3 regions of the Streptomyces sp. NPDC090025 genome follow, and region 2 is predicted to be linked to each of the others. Evidence: riboswitches for the same ligand, from Rfam matches in the RefSeq annotation. Region 2 holds a riboswitch; each other region holds the start of a gene.

What was found. Region 2 has a riboswitch for cyclic di-AMP ahead of ACIPXM_RS27225 (peptidoglycan DD-metalloendopeptidase family protein). Riboswitches for the same ligand answer to the same signal wherever they lie in the genome.
Region 1: another riboswitch for cyclic di-AMP. It lies ahead of ACIPXM_RS06615 (M23 family metallopeptidase); the one in region 2 lies ahead of ACIPXM_RS27225 (peptidoglycan DD-metalloendopeptidase family protein).
Region 3: another riboswitch for cyclic di-AMP. It lies ahead of ACIPXM_RS33615 (M23 family metallopeptidase); the one in region 2 lies ahead of ACIPXM_RS27225 (peptidoglycan DD-metalloendopeptidase family protein).

Annotation. Positions count from the first base shown of each region.
Region 1 covers NZ_JBIVFL010000002.1:120,080-124,528, forward strand. The annotation lists gene ACIPXM_RS06605 (M16 family metallopeptidase) at 1-209, shown strand, start outside; gene ACIPXM_RS06610 (M16 family metallopeptidase) at 236-1,603, shown strand; cyclic di-AMP (ydaO/yuaA leader) riboswitch at 1,828-1,990, shown strand; gene ACIPXM_RS06615 (M23 family metallopeptidase) at 2,003-2,773, shown strand; gene ACIPXM_RS06620 (GntR family transcriptional regulator) at 2,923-3,624, shown strand; gene ACIPXM_RS06625 (HPr family phosphocarrier protein) at 3,842-4,123, opposite strand; gene ACIPXM_RS06630 (GNAT family N-acetyltransferase) at 4,298-4,449, shown strand, end outside.
Region 2 covers NZ_JBIVFL010000014.1:9,954-14,402, reverse strand. The annotation lists gene ACIPXM_RS27245 (aspartate aminotransferase family protein) at 1-264, shown strand, start outside; gene ACIPXM_RS27240 (helix-turn-helix domain-containing protein) at 358-1,002, shown strand; gene ACIPXM_RS27235 (DUF6126 family protein) at 1,004-1,159, shown strand; gene ACIPXM_RS27230 (tyrosine-protein phosphatase) at 1,182-1,979, opposite strand; cyclic di-AMP (ydaO/yuaA leader) riboswitch at 2,354-2,519, shown strand; gene ACIPXM_RS27225 (peptidoglycan DD-metalloendopeptidase family protein) at 2,524-3,528, shown strand; gene ACIPXM_RS27220 (SGNH/GDSL hydrolase family protein) at 3,714-4,449, shown strand, end outside.
Region 3 covers NZ_JBIVFL010000022.1:22,642-27,090, forward strand. The annotation lists gene ACIPXM_RS33605 (PrsW family intramembrane metalloprotease) at 1-119, shown strand, start outside; gene ACIPXM_RS33610 (aldo/keto reductase) at 142-1,089, opposite strand; gene ACIPXM_RS33615 (M23 family metallopeptidase) at 1,165-2,334, opposite strand; cyclic di-AMP (ydaO/yuaA leader) riboswitch at 2,346-2,493, opposite strand; gene ACIPXM_RS33620 (PP2C family protein-serine/threonine phosphatase) at 2,706-3,872, opposite strand; gene ACIPXM_RS33625 (MFS transporter) at 3,986-4,449, opposite strand, start outside.

The DNA of each region.
Region 1 (4,449 bases), on a different contig from region 2:
ACGAACTGTGCCGCTTCGCGGTGCTGTTCGGCGACCCGCAGCTGGCCCTGACCGCCGTCGACCGGGTGCTCGACATCACGGCCGACGAGGTGCGCGAGGTCGCCGCCGCGCGGCTGCGCCCGGACAACCGCGCCGTGCTCGTCTACGAGCCGGTGGCGGGCGCGGCCGACGAGACCGACAGCGACGAGGAAGAGGGGGCGGACCAGTGACCGACGCTGCCGCGTCTTTGACGAGCATGACCTTCCACCCGCAGCCGCAGCCGGGCGACGCCAGGCCCTGGGCCTTCCCGGCGCCCGAGCGGGGCGCGCTCGACAACGGTCTGACCGTGCTGCGCTGCGACCGCCCCGGCCAGCAGGTGGTGGCCGTCGAGATCTTCTTCGACGCCCCGCTGGACGCCGAGCCGGAGGGCCTCGACGGTGTCGCCACCATCATGGCCAGGGCACTGTCCGAGGGCACCGACCAGCGCTCCGCCGAGGAGTTCGCGGCCGAGCTGGAGCGCTGTGGCGCCACCCTGGACGCGCACGCCGACCACCCCGGCGTCCGGGTCTCCCTCGAAGTCCCGGTCTCCCGGCTGCCGAAGGCGCTCGGTCTGCTCGCCGAGGCCCTGATCGCCCCGGCGTTCGCCGCCGACGAGGTCGACCGGCTGGTCGCCAACCGGCTCGACGAGATCCCGCACGAGTCGGCCAACCCGGCCCGGCGCGCCGCCAAGCAGCTCTCCAAGGAGCTCTTCCCGGCCGCCGCGCGGATGTCCCGGCCGCGCCAGGGCACCGAGGAGACGGTGTCGGCGATCGACGCCGCCGCCGTCCGCGCCTTCTACGAGGCGCACCTGCGCCCGGCCACCGCCACCGCCGTGGTGGTCGGCGACCTCACCGGCGTCGACCTGGACCAGGTCCTCGCCGACACCCTGGGCGGCTGGAGCGGCAAGCCCGCCGCGCCCCGCCCGATGCCGCCGATCACGGCCGACGACACCGGCCGTGTCGTCATCGTGGACCGGCCCGGCGCCGTCCAGACGCAGCTGCTCATCGGCCGCGTCGGCGCGGACCGCCATGACAGCGTGTGGGCGGCCCAGGTGCTCGGCACGTACTGCCTCGGCGGCACCCTCACCTCGCGCCTCGACCGCGTGCTGCGCGAGGAGAAGGGCTACACGTACGGCGTGCGGGCCTTCGGCCAGGTGCTGCGGTCCGACGACGAGGGCCACGGCGCCTCGATGCTGGCCATCAGCGGCTCGGTCGACACCCCCAACACCGGTCCGGCACTTGACGACCTGTGGAAGGTGCTGCGCACCCTCGCCGCCGAGGGTCTGACGGACGCCGAGCGGGACGTCGCCGTGCAGAACCTGGTGGGGGTGGCGCCGCTCAAGTACGAGACGGCCGCCTCGGTCGCCGCGACCCTCGCCGACCAGGTCGAGCAGCACCTCCCGGACGACTACCAGGCCCGGTTGTACGCGCAGCTGGCGCGCACCGGCACGGTGGAGGCGACCGCCGCGGTCGTCAACGCCTTCCCGGTGGACCGGCTCGTCACGGTGCTCGTCGGCGACGCCGCGCAGATCGCGGAGCCGGTGCGGGCCCTCGGCATCGGTGAAGTGACGGTCGTCACCGGCTGATTGGACCGCCGCCCCGCGCGCGCGGCGTACGAAGGAAGGACCCTGGCGATGCACTTCGCCAGGGTCCTTCATCTTTGGGTGATTTGTCCGGATTGCCGATGAGTGTGACTGAATGCCCTGTGGCATGTCTTACAAACAGGCGTGTCTGTTTGGTGATTGACGCACGATCGGCCTAGCGTCAACCCGACTGTCCGCCCGTCGTACGACGCCGCGCCCGCGGCATCGGACAGTCATCGCCGAGTCCCCGTCAGGCGCGAGCCTGGGGAGCCGGGGACCCACGCAGTCCCTGGGGTGAATCGGACGCCTTCGCTCAGGCGGAGGGGCCCGTAGGAGACCTTCCTGCTCCGAACCCGTCAGCTAACCCGGTAGGCGAGAGGGAAGGAAAGGATCAGCCACTACATGGCGTTCACCCGTGCCACCGGGAAGCATCGTGGTCCGAGCCGGATGGCGCGCCGCAGTGCGGGCATCGCCGGCGTCGCGACACTGGCCACCACCGGCGTCATCGGCACCCTCGCCTCCCCGGCGCTCGCCGCGGAGCCCGAGCGCCCCTCTCCCGAGGACACCGGCCTCACCCAGGTGATCGCCGCGGAGACCCTCACCGAGCGCGTCGACGCCCAGGTCGCCGCCCAGGAGAAGGCCGCCGCCGAGGAAGCCGCCCGGATCAAGGCCGCCGCCGAGGCCAAGCGCAAGGCCGAGGCCCGCGCCAAGGAGCTCCGCCAGGCCAAGGAGCGCGCCGCCCGCGAGGCCGAGCGCAAGCGCCTCGCCTCCTTCCAGCTCCCCGTCGCCGGCTCGTACGTGACCACCGGCTACAAGACCGGCGGCTCGCTCTGGTCCTCCGGCAGCCACTCCGGCATCGACTTCCACGCGGCCTACGGCAGCACCGTCGTCTCCGTCGGCTCCGGCACCGTCGTCGAGACCGGCTGGGGCGGCGCCTACGGCAACAACATCGTGATCCGGATGACCGACGGCACGTACACCCAGTACGGCCACCTCTCCGGCATCACGGTCTCGGTCGGCCAGCACGTCACCCCCGGCGACCGGATCGGCATCTCCGGCTCCTCCGGCAACTCCACCGGCCCGCACCTCCACTTCGAGGCGCGCACCAGCCCGGAGTACGGCTCCGACATCAACCCGGTCTCCTACCTCCGGGCCCGCGGCGTCAACGTCTGACCCACCGCGCACCAGGCACCAGAAAGCCCCGGCTCCCCGTGAGCCGGGGCTTTTTGCATTCCTTGTCACCAGGCACCGTCGGAATTTCCGGCGTCCTGCAATAGAGTCGCGGGAACGCGGTGGGAATTTCACGGAAGCGGAGGTCGGACATGCGCGTTCCGGCGCACTCGGTATGCACGGCGATCCGGGACGACATCGTCACCGGGGTGTATCCGCGCGGCGCCAGACTCACCGAGGAGCAGCTCGCCCGCCGCTACGGCGTCTCCCGGGTCCCGGTCCGCGAGGCGCTGCGCACCCTGGAGTCCGAGGGCTTCGTGGTCAGCCGCAGGCACGCCGGGGCGCAGGTCGCCGAGCCCACCGAGCGTGAGGCCGCCGACCTCCTCGACATGCGCGCGCTGCTCGAACCGCTGGGCGCCGCGCGGGCCGCCCAGCGCCGCACCGACGCCCACCTCAAGGTGCTGCGCGGCCTGGTCAGGCTGGGCCAGGAACGGGCCCGCAGGGGCGGCGGCGCCGATCTGGCCGCACTCGGCGGCTGGTTCCACGAGACCCTGGCCCAGGCCGCGGGCAGCCCGCCGCTCGGCGCGCTGCTCACCCAGCTGCGGCACAAGATCGCCTGGATGTACGTGGTCGAGCCGACCGCCCGGCCGGTCGAGGCGTGGGCCGAGCACGGCGCCATCGTCGACGCCGTGGCCCGGCGGGACGCCGAACGGGCCCGCGCGCTCACCGCGCTGCACGGCGAGCGGGCGGCGGCCCTGCACCGGCTGAAACGGGCGGAGCGCGCGGACCGGACCGGCCGGAAGGGCGTGAGGGTTTCGCAACATGCCGTCAACAGCGCGGGACCCCGGAATTAACACGGAGCCCGTATAACGGAGCCCGTATACAAAAGAGGCGGGAATTCCGGGTGGTGTTTTCGGGTGCCCGGAGCGCGCTGAATTCCGCTATTTCGGATCCCCGCCCCGGGCCGGGTTCCGTTCCGGCCCGAAAAAGAGACCGGAAAAGAGAAACGGCCGTGCCCGCCGGAGAACCGGGGGACACGGCCGTGTCATGACCGTCGTCGGGGAGGACGGGTCAGACGGTCTCGGGGAGCTCCTCGAGACCCTCGGCGACCAGCTTCGCCAGGCGGTCGAGCGCGGCCTCGGAGCCATCGGCGTCCGAAGCGAGCACGATCTCCTCGCCGCCCTGGGCACCCAGGCCGAGCACCGCGAGCATGGACGCGGCGTTGACCGGGTTGCCGTCGGCCTTGGCGATCGTCACGGGGACGCCGGCGGCCGTGGCGGCACGGACGAAGATGGAGGCGGGGCGGGCGTGCAGGCCCTCGGCCCAGCCGACGTTGACGCGGCGCTCAGCCATGGTGGTTGCCCTTCAACTTTCAGCGGTTGTCTAGACCAGTCTCTCACGGGTGACGACGTGCTCGTGCCGACCTTGGACCCCTCCGGGACGGCCGTTCGGCCCTCCCTACCTTGCATGCCGAGCACCACCCGCGCGACCGGTGCCGCTGTCGGACCCCGGCCGTAGGCTGGCCCCATGCAGAGCGCCGCTGGGCAGTCACACGGGCAGTCACAAGCGTCGGAACACGCCTATCCCGACCACTGGGAAGCGGACGTGGTCCTGCGCGACGGCGGCACGGCCCGGATCCGCCCGATCACCGCCGACGACGCCGACCGCCTGGTCAGCTT
Region 2 (4,449 bases):
TGGACCATGCTGCAGGCGGCCCGCAAGGGACTGTTCGCGCAGATGGTCGTGGTGCCGCTGCTCCAGCGGCACCGGATCCTCACCCAGGTGTCCGGCGACCACCTGGAAGTGATCAAGCTGATCCCGCCGCTGGTGATCGACGAGCGGGACGTCGACCGCTTCCTGGCCGCCTTCACGGCGGTGATGGACGACGCCCACGGGGGCGGCGGGCTGATGTGGGACTTCGGGAAGACCCTGGTGAAGCAGGCGGTCGCGCAGCGCTGAGCCGGGCGCCCCCCGATCGGTACGGGGGCGCCGGACTTTTGCCTCTGAGGCAAGAAAATTGCCTCAGAGGAAAGTTCCTGGCGGAATGTACCCATGGACCGAGTCCCCGACGTCCCACCGGACGTCCTGCCCGGAGGACTGCCCGACGGGCTGCCCGATGTCGCCCCGCAGCTGCGCGCGCTGCGTCGGCGGCGCGGGCTCACCCTGGAGGCCGCCGCCCAGCGGGCCGGGCTCTCCCCGGCCCACCTCTCCCGCCTGGAGACCGGCAACCGGCAGCCTTCGCTGCCGATGCTGCTCGCCCTGGCCCGTATCTACGGTACGACGGTCTCCGAGCTGCTCGGCGAGGTGGCGCCGGAGCGCGACCCGGTGATCCGGGGCGCGCGGGCCGAGCCGGTCGAGGCCGACGGCTGGGTCTACCGGCCGGCCGGAGCCGCGGGCCGGGCCATGCAGGCGCTGCGGGTGCACGTGCCGTACGCCACCAGCGCCGACATCGTCCGGGTCCACCCGGGCGAGGAGTGGCTCCACGTCCTCGAAGGCCGGGTGCGGCTCGCGCTCGGCGACGCCGTGCACGTGCTCGAACCGGGCGACGGCGCGCACTTCGACTCGTTCACCCCGCACCGGATCGGCGCCGCCACCCGCGGCGGCGCCGAGCTGCTGTTCGTGCACACCCTGCTGCAGAGCCCCGTCGCCGAGCTGTGCCTCGGCGGCAGGGGCTCGACACACCCCGGAAAGGACTGACATGTCCGAGAAATCCGCACCGGTCACCGGCGAGGAGCGCGGCGAGGGCAAGTTCCCCAAGGGGCTGGTGCTCCGGCTCTTCGCCTATCTGGTCGCCGGCCACCTCTTCGCCGCCTTCCTCTACCTGCTGTTCGCCATGGGCGCGCAGAACCAGTAGTCCCGCCGGGGCGCGGCCTCGCTCACGCCTCCGTGAGCAGGTGCTCGCGCAGTCGCTCCAGGGTCTTCGGCGCGAGCTGGAGGCCCTCGGTGAGATAGGCGCCGACCGAGCCCCAGGTCTCCTCGATCATGTCGAAGGCGCCGCGCAGATACTCCACCCGCGCGTCGAACAGCGGCGCGAGCAGCTCCATCACCTCGGGCGACATGGCGTCCGGCGCGGTGGAGCTGCGCTGCACCTTGTAGCGCCGGTGCGGGGCGTTGGACTTCACGTAGTCCGCCTCGATCGCCGACCGGTCCACGCCGACCGCGAGCAGCGCGATGGCGATCGCGAGCCCGGCCCGGTCCTTCCCGGCCGCGCAGTGCATCAGGGCGGGGACGCTGTCCTCGGCCATCGCGTGCAGGATGCGGCTGTGCTCGGCCGTCCGCCGGACGACCATCTTCCGGTACGACTCCGTCATCCGGGCCGCGGCCTTGCCGTCGCCCAGGATCTCGCGCAGCTGCTGGATGTCACCGTCGCGAACCAGCCGCCAGAACTCCTTGCCGTCCGCCGGGTCGTTCAGCGGTATGTTCACGTTCCGCACACCCGGAAGATCCACGTCCGGACCCTCCACCCGGACGTCCGCCTCGTTGCGGAAATCGAAGACGGTGTGCAGGTCGAGGGTGGTGAGGAAGGCCGCGTCCGCGGCAGTGGCGTGGGCCAGGTGGCCGCTGCGGAAGAGCCGGCCCGGGCGGACGGCCCGGCCGTCGGAGGCCGGCAGTCCGCCGAGGTCGCGGAAGTTGCGTACGCCGGTGAGTTCGGGCTCGGTCGTGGCTTGTGTCACGGTTGCTCCTGGTCGCTCGATCGGTTCCTGGGGCAATCATCACGGCTGGTGAGCCCCGTCCGCACCCCCATCGGACTGGAATGGGTGATCTGTCCGGATTGGGTGATTGTGTATAAGCCGCCCTGTTTCCAGGGGAGATGAGCGCGGCGGCGTGAGGAGCGTCATAACCGTGACGGACCGTGGTTGATCATCTTTTCCAAATTCCCCCCGGCAAAGGGAAATCGAGGGACCGTCATCGACGGAGGGTGACGGGAATTCCGGCCGGAATTCAGCTGCCACCGAAAACCAGGCAACCCGTGGCTTGTTCCCGCCGTCCCGGCTCGTCTAGCGTCGCGCTCAATCCGGTCGGACCGCCGAATCCTGCCGCCGACCGGAATCCGCACCCACCCGTACCAGGCAGGAGCGGGGGACCCAGGTACCACGCCGATCCCTCGAAGCTGAGACCGAGAAGAACGGCTCGGGGTGAAGCCGCGCGACCGCGCGGCCGGACATCTCCAGTCCGAACCCGACAGCTCACCTCGCAGGCGACGGAGAGGAATTCGCCATGCCCGCGAAGGGTAAGCACCGCCGTCCCAAGGTCAACCCGATCACCCGCGGGTTCGTCGCCGCCGGTACCGGAGGCGCCGTCGTCGCCCTCCCGCTCATCGGCGCCACCGGCGCGCACGCCGCCGAGCAGGCCGCCCCGGCCGCCGCTCCCCGCCAGGCCGTCGCCGCCGCCGTGCCCGCCGCCGCCCCGAAGGCCGCGGCCAAGACCCCGGCCGCCGAGCAGTACACCGTCGTCCGCGGCGACTACCTGTCCAAGATCGCCGTCGAGCACCAGCTCACCGGCGGCTGGCACAAGCTCTACCAGGACAACCGCCAGATCGTCGGCGAGAACCCCTCGCTGATCCTGCCCGGCATGAAGCTCACCCTCGGCGGCAAGAACACCGCCAAGGCCCCGGCCAAGGCCGCCGCGCCGAAGGCCGCCTCCGCCGAGCGCTCCACCGCGTCCGCCAAGAGCGGCTCCGCGAAGAACGGCGACGAGGCCCCGAGCCGCGCCTCGCGCGGCGCCGACCGCTCCTCGGCGTCCTCCGCCGCGGACTCCGCTTCCTCTTCCTCCTCGTCGGCGTCGTCGAACTCGTCCGCCGCCGGCACGGCCTCCTCCTCCGGCTGGGTCGCCCCGGTCGACGGCGGCATCTCCACCCCGTACCGCGCCTCCGGCTCGATGTGGTCCTCCGGCTACCACACCGGCGTCGACTTCATCGCCTCCTCCGGCACCACCGTCCGCGCGGTCGGACCCGGCACCGTCTACTCGGCCGGCTGGGGCGGCTCGTACGGCAACCAGGTCGTCATCCAGCACGCCGACGGCACCTTCTCGCAGTACGGCCACCTCTCCTCGCTGTCCGTCTCCGCCGGCCAGACCGTCAGCGGCGGCCAGCAGATCGGCCTGTCCGGAGCGACCGGCAACGTCACCGGACCGCACCTGCACTTCGAGATGCGGACCGGCCCGGAGTACGGCTCCGACATCGACCCGCTGGCCGCGCTGCGCCAGCACGGCGTGGGCATCTGATCCCGGATCAGCCCGCCACGCGGACACCCCGGAGGCCCGGCACCCTGTGCCGGGCCTCCGGCACGTCCGGCGTGTCCCCGATGTATTCCGGCTTGGCGAAGTCTTTATCGGTGGCATATGTCACCCGCCGTCAACCCCTCCTTACGGTCGCGTAGGTCACATCCCGCGAGGAAAGATGTGCTCCCGTGGCAGACGATTCGAGATCAACAGACAGCAGCGCGATCGGGTCGTACGCGGCGATCGGTGACAGCTTCACCGAGGGCGTCGGGGACCCCGGGCCCGATGGGACGTACGTCGGCTGGGCGGACCGGTTCGCGGTCCTGCTCGCCGACGAACTGCCGGAGGCCGAGCACGACGACTTCCGGTACGCGAACCTCGCCGTGCGGGGGCGACTGCTCGACCAGATCGTCGCCGAGCAGGTCCCGAGGGCGAAGGAACTCGCCCCCGACCTGGTGACCTTCTGCGCCGGGGGCAACGACATCATCCGCCCCGGCACCGACCCCGACGACGTCGCCGAGCGCTTCGAGCGCGCGGTGGCCGACCTCAGCTCCGCCGTCGGCACCGTCATGGTGACCACCGGCTTCGACACCCGTGACGTGATCCTGCTCAAGCACCTGCGCGGCAAGATCGCCACCTTCAACGGGCACGTCCGCGCCATCGCCGACCGCTACGGCTGCCCGGTGCTCGACCTGTGGTCGCTGCGGTCCGTGCAGGACCGCCGGGCCTGGGACGACGACCGGCTCCACCTGTCGCCCGAGGGGCACACCCGGGTCGCGCTGCGCGCCGCCCAGGTCCTCGGGATGCGCGTACCGGCCGACCCCGAGCAGCCCTGGCCGCCGCAGCCGTTCCGCGGCACCCTCGAGGTCCGCAAGGACGACATCCACTGGGCCCGCGAATACCTGGTCCCGTGGATCGGGCGCC
Region 3 (4,449 bases), on a different contig from region 2:
TGTGGGAGCGCCGCCAGGTCGCGTCGCCCGCGCTCACCTACGCGGCCCGGGCCACCGGCCAGGTGTGGGTGCCGCCGCAGTACCTGGACTACGGCGGCTACAACCCGTACCGGAGCTAGTGTCCTGGGCGGAAGCGGGGGCTCACTCCTCCGACGCCGCCGTCAGGGTGGCCAGCTCCGTGTCCGTCAGGGTCAGGTCGGCGACCGCGAGCAGTGCGGGCAGCTGCTCGACCGTGCGGGCGGAGGCGATCGGGGCGGCGACCGTCGGCCGGGCGGCGAGCCAGGCGAGCGCGACCGTCGCGGGCTCGGCGCCGTGCGCCTCGGCGACCGAGTCCAGCGCGGCCAGCACCCGCAGGCCCCGCTCGGACTCCAGCAGCTCCGTCATCCGCGGGGCGCGGACGCTGTCCACCGTCCTGCCGGGGCGGTACTTGCCGGTGAGGAAGCCGCTCGCGAGACCGAAGTACGGCACGGCCGCGAGCCCGCCCGCCGCGACCGTGTCGAGGAGCGGGCCCTCGTAGGTGGCACGGGAAATCAGGTTGTAGTGCGGCTGGAGGGCCACGTAGCCGGTCAGGCCCTCGGCCTCGGCGAAGTCGAGGGAGGCCCGCAGCCGCTCGGGGGAGATGTTGGAGGCGGCGACGGCCCGCACCTTGCCGTCCTTCACCAGCTGGTCGAGGGAGGTGACGATCTCCTCCACCGGCACGGACTCGTCGTCGAAGTGCGAGTAGTACAGATCGAGGTGGTCGGTGCCGAGGCGGCGCAGCGACTCCTCGACGGCGGCCTTGATGTTCGTCGCGCCGAGTCCCTTGTACTTCGGGTGCCCGCCGACCTTGGTGGCGATCAGGACGTCCGAGCGGTTGCCGCGCGAGGCCAGCCAGCGGCCGATGACGGTCTCGGACTCACCGCCCTCGTTGCCCTCGGCCCAGGCCGAGTAGACGTCGGCGGTGTCGATGAAGTTGCCGCCCCCGGCGACATAGGCGTCGAGGACGGCGAAGGACTGCGCCTCGTCGGCGCTCCAGCCGAAGACGTTGCCCCCGAGAGCGAGCGGGAAGACGTGCAGGTCGGAAGCGCCCAGACGGCGAAGAGAGGTCATGCGGAGTTGCAACCCCCGCCCCGCCGGGCCTATTCCGTCCCACCAGGCCCTGCCTGGGTCAGACCCCGGAGGGGGTCAGACCGACAGGCCCTTGGAGCGCAGCCAGTCCGCCGGGTCGATGCCGTCGCCGGACGGGGTGTGCACCTCCAGGTGCAGGTGCGGGCCGGTGACGTTGCCGGTGGCGCCGACCCGGCCGATGGTGTCGCCGGTGCCGACCGACTGGCCCGCGGCGACCGTCATCGAGGACAGGTGGCAGTACCAGACCTCGGTGCCGTCGGAGAGTTCCAGGACGATCCGGTAGCCGTAGGCCCCGGACCAGCCCGCCGACTTCACGGTCGCGCCGTGCACCGCCTTGACCGGGGTGCCGGTGGGGGCGGCGAAGTCCAGACCGGTGTGGTGGCCGGAGGACCACATCGAACCGGCCTCGCCGTAGGTCGAGGTGATCGTGTACGAGGAGGTCGGCAGGGCGTAGCTGGCGGCGAGCTTGGCGAGCCGCTCGGCCTCCGCCTTCGCCCGGGCCTCCGCCTCGGCCTTCTTCTTCGCCTCGGCCGCCGCCTTCGCCGCCGCGTCCGCCTTGGCCTCGGCCTCCGCGGCCGCCTTCTCGGCGGCGCGCTTCTCCGTCTCGGCCTTCTCGGCGGCGTCGGCCGCGGCCTGCTGCTGCTCGGCCTGCTGGAGGATCCGGGCGCGCAGCGCCTCGCCCGCGTCGGCCGCGGTCCTGGTCTCGGTCCTGGTGGCCGTACCGGCGGCGTGGCCCGCGCCCGCCCCCGTACCGGCGCCGTGGGCGGAGTCCACGACCTCGGTGGTGGTGTAGGTGAGCGCGGTGAGCGGCTGGGTGGCGCGGTTGCCGCCGACGGCCTCGTCGCGCGCGGCGTCGGAGTCGTCCGCTCCGAGCAGGGCGCCGACGCCGGGCAGATCGCCCGGGGCGGGCAGGTCGAGGTCCGGCAGCGCTATCGAGACCGGGGGCTTCTCCTGGGCGGTGGCCAGACCGCCCGCGCCCACGGCGGCGATGACGCCGACGCCGAGCACGGTGGAGGAGCGGGCGAAGTTGGAGCGCTGCTTGACGATCCGGTGGCGGCCGCCCGAGCGGGCGTCGCCGCGCAGGGAGTCCTCGGTCGGGTTCCAGCCGTCCTCCGCGGCGGGCGCGGAGGTGTCCCAGGGCTCCCCTGCTCCGTCCGGGCCGCCCGTCGGTCCAGAAGTTCCGAAGGGGGCGAAGGGGGTATGCGGAGCGGGGGTGTTGGACGCCACGGAGGCGTTCTCCTTTCCTTCCTTCTCGCCTACCGGGTTAGCTGACGGGTTCGGAGCAGGAAGGTCTCCTACGGGCAGTGCCGCACGGGTGCGGCGGGGCCCGATTCACCCCAAGTGGTGGTTCCCCGGTTCCCTTTCGGAATTCGGCGCACGCGCACGGTGCCGTCTCTTGCGACGGCTGGGACGACCGCGCTGCGTTATCGAACGTTAATAGACTCGGCGCTCCGATTCCAAGCCGTTCCCCTTGATCATTCGCTGAATTGGGAGGGATTGGTCCGAGTTGACCCCCACTCAGGGCAAGGTCAGCACCAAAGCCCGAATCTGACGTTACGTCAATTGTTATCGGAGCGACACCCTTCGACTACGACCCGTCACGGGCCCCCTGGCACCACCGGCATGGTCCGCCGCCGCTCCGGCTGACCCGCCGCCGGACGCCCCACCGCGAGCAGCGCCATGTCGTCCGTCGTCCCGCCGTCCGTGTGCCGCCGCACGTCCGCCACCAACGCGTCGAGCAGCTCCTCGGGCCCCGGGAAGATCCGGCCCCCGAGCCGCTCCGCCGGGTCGTAGAACACCCCCTCGGCGTCCCGCGCCTCCGACAGACCGTCCGTGTAGAAGAGGAGGGTCGCGCCCTGCGGGTACGGCGTCACGTCCGCCCGGTCCGGCCAGGCCGCCAGCTCCCCCATCCCCAGCGGCAGCGCCGCCTCGCTCGGCCGCAGCACCCGCAGCGCGCCGTCCGCGTGCAGCAGCATCGGCTCCGGATGCCCCCGGTTCACCACCCGCACCACCCGGTCGCCGCCCGGGATCTCGGCGAGCACCGCCGTCGTGAACCCCTCGAAGGCGTCGAGCCCGGCCCGCCGGGTGCCCTCCCGGGCCAGCGCCCGCTCAAGGCGGGCCGCCACCCGCTCCAGGGTCGGCTCCTGCTCGGCCGCCTCCCGGAACGCCCCGATGACCACGGCCACCGCCTCCACCGCCTCGAGCCCCTTGCCCCGCACGTCACCGACCACCAGACGCACCCCGTAGGGGGTGTCCTGCACGGCGAACAGATCACCGCCGATGAACGCGTCCGCCTGCGCCGCCTCGTACCGCGCGGCGATCTGGAGCCCGCCGATCCGTTCGGCCGGCGCGGGCAGCACCGCCTTCTGCGCGGTCTCGGCGATCACCCGCGCCGACGCGAGCCGTTCGCCGCTGCGCAGCACCACCCGGTTCACCAGCAGGGCGAGCACCGCGACCGTCGTCACCGTCAGCGTCTCGGTCAGCGAGGGGATCTGGTCCGAGGTCCCGTTGTAGAAGTGCAGCCCCACGCTGGCCAGAACCGCGGCGATACCCGTGATGAGGGTGGTGCGGGTGGGAAAGAAGGGGGCGGCGATCAGCGGCGCCGCCACGAACATCGGCGACGCCGTGTACGTGGCCGGGGTCGACACGTCGAAGACGACCCCGCCCACGATGATCAGCGGCGGCAGCGCCCGCAGGAAGCGCCGGGCCCCCGGGTACGGCGGCACACCGCCGCCGTACCCGCCCCGCACCACCGCTCGCGCCACCTGTGCTCGCCCGCTCCCTGGTCTCCGCACCCCTGGGGGTGCCCGGCCGCCGCCGTGCTCCGGACCGGACCGCGCCGCCGTGATCGCGCCACCGCGATCACCCCAGGGTGCCGTCAGGCCGAGCCGGTCGGCGACTCCTCCTCGGCCGACTGGCGTACGACGCCGGCCACCGCCGAAGCCTCGGCCAGCCGGCCGCCCCTGGCCAGGGCCGCCATCCCGGCCGCGCACCCCACCCCCACCGCGCACAGCGCCAGCCACGGCACCGCCGACCAGCCCGTCACCCCGAGCAGCACGCCCGTCCCCAGGTTCCCCAGGGTGATCCCGATCCCGCAGACCGTGTTGTAGAGCCCGTAGTGGGTGGCCACCCAGCGGCCCCCGGACAGCGCGACGACCGTGTCCATCTCGTACGGGTAGAGCACCGCGTTCGCCACCGCGAGCACCGCCGCGCACAGCAGCAGCCCCACAAGCGCCCGCCCCAGCACCGCAGGGACCAGGAACGCGGCCCCCATCAGGCCGAGCCCGAGCACCAGACACCGCTCCCGGGACAGCCGGGCCCGGCACCAGGCGGTGATCCGCA